DNA from 4 places in the Hohaiivirga grylli genome. Region 1 is predicted to be linked to each of the others. Evidence: predicted binding sites of a transcription regulator. Region 1 holds the regulator's gene; each other region holds the start of a gene.
The links. Region 1 encodes LexA, which represses DNA repair genes until DNA is damaged. Its sites were predicted from a motif close to TGTTCNNNNTGTGTTCNG; they were not measured.
Positions count from the first base shown of each region.

Region 2: a site for LexA is predicted at 2,185-2,202, ahead of uvrA (excinuclease ABC subunit UvrA). Genes of this name have one in related genera too.
Region 3: a site for LexA is predicted at 1,962-1,979, ahead of WJT86_RS03510 (DNA recombination protein RmuC). Genes of this name have one in related genera too.
Region 4: a site for LexA is predicted at 1,168-1,185, ahead of parE (DNA topoisomerase IV subunit B). Genes of this name have one in related genera too.

Region 1 covers NZ_JBBYXI010000002.1:553,085-556,428, forward strand. The annotation lists gene WJT86_RS06930 (ComEC/Rec2 family competence protein) at 1-577, shown strand, start outside; gene lexA (transcriptional repressor LexA) at 614-1,321, opposite strand; gene WJT86_RS06940 (OmpA family protein) at 1,512-2,006, opposite strand; gene WJT86_RS06945 (autotransporter outer membrane beta-barrel domain-containing protein) at 2,052-3,344, opposite strand, start outside.
Region 2 covers NZ_JBBYXI010000002.1:679,715-683,058, reverse strand. The annotation lists gene uvrA (excinuclease ABC subunit UvrA) at 1-1,973, opposite strand, end outside; gene WJT86_RS07500 (single-stranded DNA-binding protein) at 2,357-2,887, shown strand; gene WJT86_RS07495 (murein L,D-transpeptidase family protein) at 2,954-3,344, opposite strand, start outside.
Region 3 covers NZ_JBBYXI010000001.1:814,834-818,177, forward strand. The annotation lists gene WJT86_RS03505 (Abi family protein) at 1-760, shown strand, start outside; gene WJT86_RS03510 (DNA recombination protein RmuC) at 761-1,960, opposite strand; gene WJT86_RS03515 (helix-turn-helix domain-containing protein) at 2,075-2,689, shown strand; gene def (peptide deformylase) at 3,216-3,344, shown strand, end outside.
Region 4 covers NZ_JBBYXI010000002.1:735,643-738,986, forward strand. The annotation lists gene topA (type I DNA topoisomerase) at 1-1,110, shown strand, start outside; gene parE (DNA topoisomerase IV subunit B) at 1,243-3,300, shown strand.

The DNA of each region.
Region 1 (3,344 bases):
GTACTTCTCGGCTTTGCAGCCGATGGTGCTGCTATTATCAGCCATTGCCCTGATTTGGCTGACGCATTTCCGGTCTCATCTGCGCTGGGGCTTTATTGCTCCGATGGGAGTTGCCATTGTTTCTACGGTACTATTTTCAAAAGAATATGTTGCATTTGTTGACAGAGATGGGAGAGCCGTAGCTGTCAGGTCAGAAAACGGGGCATTGGTTTTCGTTGGCCGTATCAATAGTTTTCTTGCAGAGCAATGGTTGCGTGCGGATGGGGACGGGCGATCTTATGCTGAGGTGAAACCGGTTAAAAATGCTGGTTGTGATGCGCTTGGTTGTGCGCATGAAGGTATTGTTTCGGTGGCGATTGTTCATAAATCAGCAGCTTTTGAGGAGGATTGCCGGCGGGCTGATATCATTGTTGCCACAACCCGCGTGCCCATTACGTGTCAGGCGCCTGTTATTATTGATAAAAGAGCATTGCAGGTAAAAGGGGCAGCAGCTGTTTTACGAAATAGTCAAAACCAGCTTATTGTTGAACATGCCAGAGTCGAAAATGCCCGGTGGCCATGGCAGCGTGGTTTATGAAAAAGGCCCGTTTTAAACGGGCCTTGGTGAGTAAACTCAGTAACGACGGAGTAGGCTGACCAAACGTCCCTGTATTTTTACCCGGTCTGGGCCCAGAACACGTGTCTCATAGGCAGGATTGGCAGCCTCAAGAGCAATTGAGGAGCCCTTACGACGTAGCCTTTTAAGAGTTGCTTCCTCATCGTCAATCAGTGCAACAATAATATCACCTGTATTGGCTGTGTCCTGACGGCGAAGGATAACGAGATCGCCATCGAAGATACCGGCCTCAATCATCGAGTCGCCGTGCACTTCCAGTGCAAAGTGTTCACCTTTTGAAGAAAGAAATTCTGGTGAAACAGTAACAGAGTGACTGTGATCCTGAATGGCCGAAATCGGAACACCGGCTGCAATACGGCCGATAACCGGAATTGAGATGTTGTCGTTATCTGTCTGAGGCAGGGTAGGCTTGCTGATTGGCGCAGCGATACGCTCTGCTGTCAGGCCACCTTCAACAACTGTTGGTTTGAATTTTGGGCGGGAGGCCGCACCTTCAGGCATCTTGATAACTTCAAGAGCGCGTGCCCGGTTGGGGAGACGGCGAATGAAGCCTCTTTCTTCCAGAGCGGTGATGAGTCGGTGAATACCGGACTTTGACTTGAGATCCAGCGCTTCCTTCATTTCTTCAAATGAGGGCGGAACGCCAGCTTCCATCAGTCGTTCATTGATAAAACAGAGCAGGTCGTGTTGTTTACGTGTCAGCATCGCCAATACCTTGGGCCAAAAGAAGTATCACATTCTGCATATCAGAAACAAATAGAGAACACAAGGAATGTTCTTGCTGTGTTCTACACAGCAGAAATCTCTTCAGGCTCAGGTAAGGCGGGAATATAAAAAATGGGAGCAGGTTATCCCGCTCCCATCAAGTTGAGGCATTTTTAAATATTGAGATGCGTTACTTACGGGCACCGAGGATATCAACGGTTACCCGACGATCTGGAGCCAGACACTCTTTAAGCTCAGCGGAAGGAATGTCTCCATTGCAGCTCGTTGTAATAGGCTTGGTTGCGCCAGCCGTTGCTGTCAAGATCGGGGCACGAACACCGCGCTGAATGAGATAGTGGCGCACTGTATTGGCACGGGCCTTACCAAGACGCATGTTGTAATCCCCATTGCCAAGACGATCTGTATGGCCTGTGAGATTAATGGCATCGATTGTAGCGTAGCCGGTGGTCAGCTTGTGAGCGAGCTCATCAAGGGTTCTGCGACCTTCTGGAAGCAGATCAGACATTGAAGAGCGGTCAAATGCAAACAGAGCATCAGCAGAAAGTGTGATCTGTTCAGGTTGTGCCGGGTCACACCATTTGTTCTGAACGGTTCCAACATTGCTACAGGCAGCCAGAAATACAGGCAGAGAGAGAGCAAACGTAATTGCGATAGTTTTCTTCATGATTTTTCTCACTGGATATTATGTGAAAGGGAATGAGAGTGGCGCTTAGCGCCACTCAATCTTCAATCCGAGATTGCCGCGATATTCTTCACGCTTTGCATCCGAGAACGAACGCGCATACGAAACATCCGTGAAGACATAGGCGCTGTCATTGATAGGTAGCTGGAAGCCGGCTCCCACTTCGCCCCATGTATGATTATACCGCTCGCTCACTACATCGCGTCCAAGAGCAACGTCACTTGTGCCCTGGAAGTCATGCCAGATATTTCCCTTCAGGAAGAAGGTTTTGGTGCGCTGGTATTCTGTTGGCGCACTATAGGCGAGGCGGAAGCCTACACGACCACGCCAGCCATCGGCATCCTTCTGGTTCACATTGCGATAACCATCATAGAAGTTATCAAGCGAGAGGCGCTGGTAGATAATTTGGGCCTGTGGCTCAACGTACCAGTTTTCCGTAATCTTGAATGGTGCGCCAACTTCTGCAGAGAGTGTCAGGCCATAACCATTCTGGGACTTCTTGTCGCCACCACTGCGTGGTTTGTATGTATTGTTGAAGTAGTTGAACTGCCCAACAACATCCAGATAAGCGCCCTTAGCCCCGACTTTCGTCAGATAAAAGCCAACACCACCTGCTTCAACACTACCATTGCCGGTATGCTTGTCGCCGACAACCATGCCGCTGACAGAGCGATATTTGTCATAGAACTTCAGATCATCGACACGGGCATAGGTTCCCATGACACCGAAGACAGTCTTCGCGCCCTGATTGTCTGAATCATAGTGTGTGTAAAGGTCGTGGCCTGCCTGCAGAATGAAGGTATTTCCTTCATAGCTGAGACGTTTTTCACCTTCATTTTCAGTATGTTTGGCAATTAGACGGCCCCATGCCTGAGACTTGACCATTGCTGAGCAGCTGTATCCGCATTTATCCCATGCTGTGACCAGTGGCTCGCCGGTGCGCTCATGGTAAGTACCGAGGATATCGTAGCCGAGTTCCATATTAACACGTGGCATCTGCACATAGGCAGAGGTTGCCTGCGAGTAAATTGGAATAGGCGTTGGCGTTGGGGGCGGTGTAACAGGTGGTGGGCTGCCCGGATCAACTGGAGTGACGACAGGCGGATATGGGTTGGATGCCTGAAGAACAAAGACATAGTCGTTGCCGCGCTTAACCAGTTGTGCTTCACCTGCATTGGTTGTCTGGGCACTGCCGGTAAAGACAGCCGGTGCGTTTTCATGATCTGTCAGAACCGTGATAACCGGCTTTGTCAGCTTTTCATAACTGCCCGGTGCAACAATATCTGCGACAGAGATATCGCCGATAATGTCATTTGGCAG
Region 2 (3,344 bases), 130 kb from region 1:
AATGTGCCAAGCGGGAATGATGCCGTTACATTCTTCAGGTTGTTTCCAGTGGCGCCGACTAGCTTAAGCATCCTGTCTTTCTGAGGCTTCCGGCGTTTTGTTGGCGTTCTGACAGACTTTTTGCCTGTCAGATATTGTCCGGTCAGAGAGTTTGGATCTGCCTTGATCTGTTCCGGTGTTCCTTTAGAGACAACATTGCCTCCGTGAATACCCGCGCCAGGGCCAATATCGAAGACATAGTCAGCTTGAAGAATAGCATCTTCATCGTGCTCAACCACGATAACGGTATTACCCAAATCTCTCAGGCGCTTTAAAGTCCCCAGAAGCCGCTCGTTATCTCTCTGATGAAGCCCGATTGAAGGTTCATCGAGCACATAGAGAACGCCTGTAAGCCCCGAGCCAATCTGCGAAGCCAGACGGATACGCTGGCTTTCACCACCTGATAGGGTGCCAGAGGAGCGGGCAAGCGTCAGATATTCAAGGCCGACATCCAGCAGGAAGGTGAGGCGTTCGTTAATTTCCTTGAGAATACGATACGCAATCTCATTCTGCTTTTGGTTCAGCTGCTCTGGCAGGCCGGTGAACCAGTCACGTGCTGCGCGAATTGAGACATAGGTAATATCGCTGATATCTTTTTGTGAGATTTTAACAGCAAGAGCTTCTGGCTTCAGTCTTTTTCCGCCACAGGCCGAGCAGGGTGTCTCGCTCATATAACGGCTTATTTCCTCACGGGCCCAGTCACTATCTGTCTCTTTATATCTGCGTTCGAGGTTGGGGATGATGCCTTCAAATGGCTTTGTAACCTCGTAGTTCCTGACGCCATCCTCATATACGAAACGGATATCTGCTTTGCCTGAGCCATGAAGAATGGCGTGCTGAGCAGCTTCCGGCAAATCTTCCCAAGGCGTTGTAATTTTAAAGCCATAATGTTTGGCCAACGCATTGAAGGTTTGAGCGTAATAGGGGGATGAGGATTTTGCCCAGGGTGCAACGGCACCACCCTTCAATGATAGCTTGGTATTGGGAATGACCAGATGATCGGCAATTCGCATCTGGTGGCCAATGCCGGAACAGGTGGGGCAGGCACCATAAGGGTTATTAAATGAGAACAGGCGTGGTTCGATTTCAGGAATTGTAAAGCCTGAAACAGGGCAGGCAAATTTGGAAGAGAAGGTAATACGCTTGGCATTACCTTTCTCATCCTTGTCGTCTGCATATTCTGCAACAGCAATGCCTTCTGCGAGTTCAAGAGCTGTTTCAAGGGATTCCGCAAGTCTTGAACCAATATCAGCGCGCACAACAATACGATCAACGACCACATCAATTTCATGCTTCAGTTTCTTGTCTAAAGCCGGTGTTTCGTCGATCTCATAGTACGTGCCATCAATCTTGACGCGCTGAAAGCCTTTCTTCTGGAGATCGGCCAGTTCTTTCCGGTATTCGCCTTTGCGACCACGTACAATTGGGGCCAGCAGAAAAAGGCGTGTTTTTTCCGGCAACTCAAGAATACGATCAACCATCTGGCTGACTGTCTGGCTTTCAATCGGCAGGCCTGTTGCTGGAGAGTAAGGAATACCAACACGTGCCCATAACAGGCGCATATAATCGTAGATTTCCGTGACTGTGCCGACCGTTGAACGTGGATTGTTCGAGGTTGTCTTCTGCTCGATTGAAATGGCCGGAGAAAGTCCGTCAATCTGGTCAACATCCGGCTTCTGCATCATCTCCAGAAACTGGCGGGCATAAGCTGAGAGGGATTCAACATAACGACGCTGACCTTCAGCGTAGATGGTATCAAATGCCAATGACGATTTACCCGAGCCAGAAAGCCCGGTGAAAACGGTAAAACTATCCCGCGGGATCATCAGATCGACGTTTTTAAGGTTATGCTCACGCGCCCCGCGAACGGTGATAACACGAGCTGTTGGATCACCCGCTTTAGCGCGATTGAAAAGGTCGTCGAGAGTCGTCATCGGATCAATATCTTTGGCTTAGCTGCATAATTGCAGGCAGTTATCTTAAAACTGTAACGTATGATGATTTAGAACAAAATGAGTACAAACTCAAGCGGCAAGAATAATATGCCTGCTGATATGTGGGGGCAAAGGGAGAAGTTTAAAATAGGCTGCCCATAAAAATATGACTCTTAATTTCACTGGAAATATTTTACTTGCGTATTGATTTTAGAACAAAAAAAGAACAATAAGCGCGGGTATATTTTAAGTTCCGGGTAGCGTATTATTGCGATTATGTCTGGATATGTTGGGTAAATATCCTGAAATGCCTTGTTCTTGGCGCGTTTGCGGTACAGAACATCATCTTTAGGTATTTGCCGATTACGAATGTGGAGAGTGTGATGGCAGGCAGCGTTAATAAAGTTATTCTGGTCGGCAATCTCGGTCGTGATCCTGAAGTACGTCGCATGGGCTCTGGTGACCCAGTTGTGAACCTGCGTATTGCAACGTCTGAAACATGGCGCGACAAGAACTCGGGTGAACGCAAGGAAAAGACCGAGTGGCACTCTGTCGTAATTTTCAATGAAAACCTCGCCCGTGTTGCCGAGCAATATCTGCGTAAGGGTTCAAAGGTTTATGTTGAAGGCCAGCTTCAGACACGTAAGTGGCAGGATCAGTCAGGTCAGGAACGCTACACAACAGAAATCGTTCTGCAGCGTTTCCGTGGTGAACTGACAATTCTCGACAGCCGCGGCAGCGGTGGTGATGTCGGCGGCTATGATGATAATATGGGTTCCAGTCAGGGCCAGATCAGTCAGGGTGGTGATTTCGGTGGTGGACAGCAGTCAATGTCCCGCCCAGCTCCATCCAACGCGCCAGCCCAGAGTGGCGGGGGCCGCTTTAATGATCTGGACGACGATATTCCATTCTAGTCTTTAAAGCTTGTCGGCTTTTCATTCAGGCAAGGGAAAGTGCTCTGCGCTTTCCCTTGTTTTGTTTCACCAGCCTTTAATTGGCTGACATTTCTCAGCTTCTTGCTTGCTCAAGTTGAAACCATAGACGCCATTACACCCGTATGCCTTTGGTGGTGTACCGCTTGCTTCAAACAGATCATTGCCCTGTTTGAGATTTTGCCAGAACTCAAGCCATGGATTGTATTTATTGGCTTCCATAGCTTCTTTGGTCATCCGAAAAGGATAAATCTGGATTTGGAACTCGGCCTGTCCAGCATCAAAAGCTTTTTCAATAATGCGGTATATTTCACTGATCTGGTAATCCGTCATGGCATAGCAGCCAACAGAGACGCAGCTGCCATGAACCATGAGGGCTGAGCCTGTTCTGTCCAGCTGTTTATCATAAGCATTTGGATAGCCGATATTGAAGGCACGA
Region 3 (3,344 bases), on a different contig from region 1:
TTTTCAAAATATTATAGATATTTATAATTTTGATAGAAAATTACGACTAATAATCTTAGATGCTTTAGAGAGAATTGAGATTGCATTGCGTACTGATGTTGCATTGCTTTTAGGAAAATTGAGTCCTGTTGCGCATAGACATCAACAATACTTAAATGGTAACTTTACAAGGCATATTCCAAAAGAAAAAAATAATACAAGACATTTTGAATGGTTAGAGAGGCAAGATCACTTATTCTTAAGATCAAAAGAGATATTTGCCCAGCATTTTAAAACTAAATACAATTCAGATGCCCATCCACCTATTTGGATTGCTGTTGAGGCTTGGGACTTTGGTTTGTTGTCAGTATTTTTCCAAGGAATGAAACCTGAAGATCAAAATAATATAGCTTTAAAGTATAAAATTCCAAATGGACTTTTACTTTCCAAGTGGATACGGAGTCTAAATGATTGTCGTAATATTTGTGCTCATCATGGAAGGTTATGGGATCGCGGAGTCGTAAATTATCCAGAATGGGAACAGCTTTCCGACAATGAATTTTTGTGTCACATATTAATGAATAAAGTGTCTTGTCGTAAAATTTATAGTACTTTTTTATGTATCGCTTATTTTATGAGAAGTATGTCTTTCGGAGCAGATTGGCTGAAAGATTTTATCTTGCATATGCAGAGTTTTCCAGCTGGATCTTGCTTGTCTCTTTCTGACGCAGGCTTTCCAAAAGATTGGGAAACACTTCCTATCTGGGTAATAGACCAATAATCAATCGACAATCCGCAAACTTTGCTGAACCGGTAGTCTCTCTGTATCCGGCTCCGGATGTTTAGCTATGCTGGGCTTTTCTTCAAACTCAAGCGCTTCAATTTTCTGGCCGCGTTTGGTGATCTTGTCGGTTGATGTGCGGATCATCGCAACATCATCCTGTGCCTGACGGAAGTGTGTATCAAGTTTGGCAACACGGTCAGACAGGCGTGTGACGTCCACCAAAAGATGCTGGACTTCTGTCTGGATGATATGTGCTTCTTCACGGATACGGGCGTCCTTCACCAGTGACTGCATGACCTGAATGGCTAAGGTCAGCAGGGAAGGTGAGACAATCATAATCCGGGCTTTGTGGGCCTTCTGGACGATATCATCAAAATATTCTGCAATATCGGCGTAAATGGACTCTGCCGGAACGAAGAGCAGGGCAATATCCTGTGTTTCTCCGGCAATGAAGTAGCGTTCCGAAATGGCCTTGATATGTGTGTTGAGGTCATTACGTACCTGTGCAGAGGCAAGTTTGCGTGCGTCATCGGTTTTTGCTTCCCGAAGTAGATTAAACGCTTCGAGCGGGAACTTTGCATCAATAACGAGACCCCGTTCATCACCGGGTAAATGAACAAGGCAATCTGGCCGCTTGCCATTGGAGAGGGTGACCTGAAACTGATAGGAGCCGATGGGCAACCCGTCCCTGATAATCGCTTCCATGCGTCCCTGCCCGTAGGCACCACGGGTTTGCTTGTTGGACAGAACATCCTTCAGGCCGACAATTTCGCCAGTCAGGTTTGAGAGGTTCTTTTGGGCTGCATCAATCAGAGCAAGGCGTTCATTTAGTTTTGCAAGGTTCTCGTTCTGATGACGGCTGGTGCTTTCTAAACTCTGGCCAACGCGATGCTGCAAGCCATCCAGTCGCTCAGCGAGAGCGCGAACCATATCACTCTGGCGCGAACCGAAAACCTCGGCAATGGTCTGCATCCGCCCGCTCATTTCCATTTGCAGGCGATTAAGTTCATTAACGTGCTGTTCCATTTCTCGCGTGCGTTCAACTTCCATAGCCTGCGTAAAGGCCTGTTCACGCCGGGAGCGGCTCTGCATAATGATGAGCGTAATGAGCAGGATGATAATTGCCAGTCCGCCATAAAGCGTCAGCTGCCCCCAGGTGAGGGGATGGGAACCTATTGTAACAATTATTTCATTCATCTGTTCGAATCGTGCTCTCAAGAATGTTCACGAAATGTACTCTTGTTATCTTTCATACGCCACCCCTAATACGTTTAATGGTAAAAAGAGTTTCATAGGGTATGGAGAAGTGTAATGGGTTCTTCTGTTGGTGAGCGCTTAAGAAGCATCCGAAAACAGCTTGCGCTTAAGCAGGCTGAAATGGCTGCACATATGTTCATGAGTGTTAAGGGGTGGCAACTGCTTGAAACACCAAAGGCTGCTCCTAGTGCTCAAACACTCACAAAGCTTACAGAGCTTGGGTTTAGTGCTGACTGGATACTGACAGGGCAAGGCTCAATGCGCTTTGATGATGGCGTGCTTCTCGAAGCTGGGCAGGAACTGGGAACAGAGTTCAATCCTTACGTGCAGGCTATCGAATCCTTTAAAAACAAGGATCCTAAGCCTTCCGAAACATCCCAAAGCCCGCACGAGGCTATGCGTGAAACTGTGACTGTGACAGGTACCGACCCTGAATTGATGGTGCGCACGACAGGCATGGTTGAAAGCGTTTACAGAATTAACGGCATCAACCTGTCCATGTCTGATGTCATACGCATTGGGGTGCCTTACTACGACCGCCTGCGGGCAATCTCTGTGACAGGAACAGAAGATGAGCGCTTAGCGCTTCTCTCTCTGTTAAAGGCGTGGCTTGAAAAGGATATCTCCACAACGGCCAGCAGTTCAAACAATAGCAAAGCCTCGGCTTGAAACTAATCAAGACTTGAAGTTTAAATCAGCTATTGACTTATTGATCTTGCGTCCTAGCGAAATGAAAAGACCCAGTCATATTTGACAGTATACAAAAGTCTGATTTGGCGATTTCCGTTATTTTTCTGAGAAAAAGCAGGATTCATTATCTGTAATTTCAGTATCTGATTGATAAGATTATTCGAGGCGCTTTCGAAAGCCTTTTGAAGCCCGTCCGGGACAATCTTCCTAACTGTAAATCCAAGTGGCAGTATTTCCTGATACTGTGTGCCACTGTAAAAATGGGATAATAAAAAAGCACCCGGTTACCGCGCGCCCGAATGCCTTATCTCTCAACACTTACCCACCACATCCCGCCTACTGTAATATCTAATATCAGATAACAGGGTAACAGCCTTATGCGTATTAATGGGGTATTTAAAATATATTTAGAACAGATATCTTTTGCATTTATGGCAGACTGGTTTATCTGTTTTCGACGGTCCTGTTTGACCGGGCTTTCATAAACGCTTATGTGCATTTCATTATGGCTATCAGACCTCTTGTTATTTTACCGGACTCGCAGCTGCGGCTGAAATCGCAGCCTGTTGAGACAATTACTGACGAAATCCGTACTCTGGCAGAAGATATGCTGGAGACGATGTACGATGCGCCG
Region 4 (3,344 bases), 180 kb from region 1:
GCATTCCTTGAAAGCTTCTTCCGCCGTTATGTAGAATACGATTTCACCGCCGATCTGGAAGAAAAGCTCGACTTAATCTCCAACCATGAAATTGACTGGAAAAAAGTTCTGGCTGATTTCTGGAAAGAGTTTTCTGCTGCAATTTCCGGCACAAAAGAGCTTCGGATTACCGAAGTACTTGATGCTTTGAATGATCTTCTCGGTGCGCATATTTTCCCACCTAAAGAAGATGGCAGCAATCCACGTCTCTGCCCGAAATGTAACAGCGGTCAGCTTTCTCTCAAACTCGGCAAGTTCGGCTCCTTTGTTGGCTGCTCGAATTATCCTGAGTGCAGCTATACCCGCACACTTTCCGCATCAGAAGCAGATGCTGACAATCCGGATGGTAACAAACCAGGCGCAAAAGTTTTAGGTGAAGATCCTGAAACAGGCCTTGAAGTCAGCCTGCGCGATGGGCGCTATGGACCATTCATTCAGCTCGGAGAGGAAGAAAAGCCAAAGCGGGCCTCCGTACCGCGTGGCATGTCTCCCTCATCTATTGATCTGGAAAAGGCGCTCGCGCTTCTCAGCCTGCCACGTGAAGTTGCAAAGCATCCGGAGACAGGACAGCCCATTCTCGTCAATATCGGACGGTTTGGCCCTTATGTTCAGCACGCTAAAACCTATGCCAGTATTGGAAAAGATGAAGATGTTCTGGAAATTGGCGCCAATCGTGCGATTGATCTGATTGTACAGAAGGAAACCACTGGCAAAGGCGCTTCGGACCCCGGTCGAGAACTTGGAACAGAGCCAGAAACGGGTGCAACCCTGATCGTGAAAAGCGGTCGTTACGGGCCATACGTGACAGATGGCAAGACAAACGCAACCTTGAGCAAATCAATGTCAGTCGACACGATTACTCTGGAAGAAGCCATCCCGCTTATTGTTGCACGACGCGCAATTGCTGCCAGCAAGAAACCTTCCAGAAAGGCATCTGCACCAAAAGCAGCAACAGCGAAAAAGGCAGCACCGAAGAAAACTGCTGCCGGGAAGAAAACCACAACGGCCAAATCTAAAACGGCCGCCAAAAAAGCCACCCCGAAAAAGGCCTCTTCAAAAAAGGCAGAATAAAGGGTAAGAATGACAAAAGCTGAGAAATCTTTGGATTTCTCAGCTTTCATTCCAATTTGTTCTTAATTCGTTCTCTGTTTTGCAGTATCATTCCAGATATTGCAAATAGCGAATCACAAGATATAGAAACGCATGACAGACGATAGCGATCTTTTTGGCTCCGGCCCGGCAACCCCTGCTGCTGCGCTTCCAAAAAGCTCCCCAGCACCAAAAACAACGAAGCCCGCTCCCTCTGCCTCTGCAGAGAATGGAGGCTATGACGCGTCATCGATTGAGGTGCTTGAAGGTCTGGAACCTGTCCGTCGTCGCCCTGGTATGTATATCGGCGGCACAGATGACAAAGCCTTACACCATCTGTTTGCCGAAGTTATTGATAATGCGATGGACGAAGCCGTCGCCGGACATGCAAGCTTCATCGAAGTTGAACTGGAAGAGAGCGGCTTTCTGGTTGTAACAGATAACGGCCGTGGTATCCCGGTTGATCCCCATCCGAAGTTTCCGGATAAATCAGCCCTTGAAGTCATTATGACGACCCTCCACTCTGGTGGTAAGTTTGACTCAAAAGCTTATGAAACCAGTGGTGGTCTGCACGGCGTTGGTGTTTCTGTCGTCAATGCGCTCTCCGAGCTGACAGAAATTGAAGTTGCCCGAGGTCAGACTCTTTATCGCCAGACATTCTCTCGCGGTATTCCAACCACTGGTCTGGAAACAATTGGTAAGGTTCATAACCGTCGCGGTACACGCGTTCGCTTTAAACCGGATGCCCAGATATTCGTAACGGGAGCACGCTTCAACCCACGACGCCTTTTCAAGATGGCACGTTCAAAGGCCTATCTGTTTGGTGGTGTTGAAATCCGCTGGAAATGTGCACCTGCACTGCTTGAGGGCTTGGAAAATGTTCCGCCTGAAGCAACCTTCCATTTCCCCAATGGTCTCAGTGATTATCTGGGTGCTGAAATTGAAGGAAAGTCTCAGGTCTCAGATCAGATTTTTTCTGGAAAGAGCACAAAATCAGGCGGCCATGGTTCCCTCGAATGGGCAATCACATGGCTGACAGCTGAAGACGGCTATACCCTTTCCTATTGTAATACAATCCCGACCCCTGAAGGCGGAACACACGAGAATGGCCTGCGTATCGCTCTCCTGCGCGGTCTGCGGGATCATGCCGAGCGCCTTGGTCAATCCAAGCGTATGGCCGCGGTTACCGCTGATGATGTGATGGCAACCTGTGTTGCCATGCTCTCTGTCTTTATTCGCGAACCTGAATTTCAGGGGCAGACCAAAGATAAACTGGCAACGCTTGAAGCTGCACGCATTGTTGAAACTGCGGTTCGTGATGCTTTTGACCATTGGCTTGCCGCTTCGCCACAACAAGCAACAAAGCTGCTTGAGTGGGTCTTTGACCGGGCAGAAGAGCGCCTGCGTCGCCGACAGGAAAAAGAAGTTGCCCGCAAGACAGCCACTCGCAAGCTTCGCCTCCCCGGCAAGTTGGCTGACTGTTCCTCAGCAGGTGCAGAATCTTCCGAATTATTTATCGTTGAGGGTGACTCGGCTGGTGGCAGTGCCAAGCAGGCACGCGACCGCGTTACTCAGGCCGTTCTGCCTCTGCGAGGCAAGATTTTGAACGTTGCTTCCGCAACCCGTGAAAAGGTTCACCAAAGCCAGACCATTTCAGATCTCATTCAGGCACTCGGCTGTGGTATTGGCAGCCAGTACAAGGAAGATGATCTGCGCTATGGCAAGGTTATCATCATGACGGATGCTGACGTCGATGGTGCACATATTGCAACATTGCTGATGACCTTCTTCTACCGACAGATGCCAAAGCTGATTGATAAAGGCCATCTTTATCTCGCAGTCCCGCCACTTTATCGTCTCAGCCATAACGGCAAAGCTGTTTATGCCCGGAGCGAGGAAGATCGTGACCATCTGCTGAAAACAGCTTTCAAATCCAATGCCAAGGTTGAAATCAGCCGTTTTAAAGGCCTTGGTGAGATGATGGCATCTCAACTGAAAGAGACAACCATGGACCCTAAGAAGCGTACGCTTCTGAAAGTTATGGTTGCTCCGGAAGATAGAGATGACGCGGCAGATGCCGTTGAACGCCTGATGGGTAATAAGCCTGAAGCACGCTTCGTCTTCATTCAGGAACGCTCTGCTTTTGCCGATGAAGATCAGCTTGATATCTGATCTTTTGCAATACATGAGAGAGTATCAACACATCTCACGTGTAC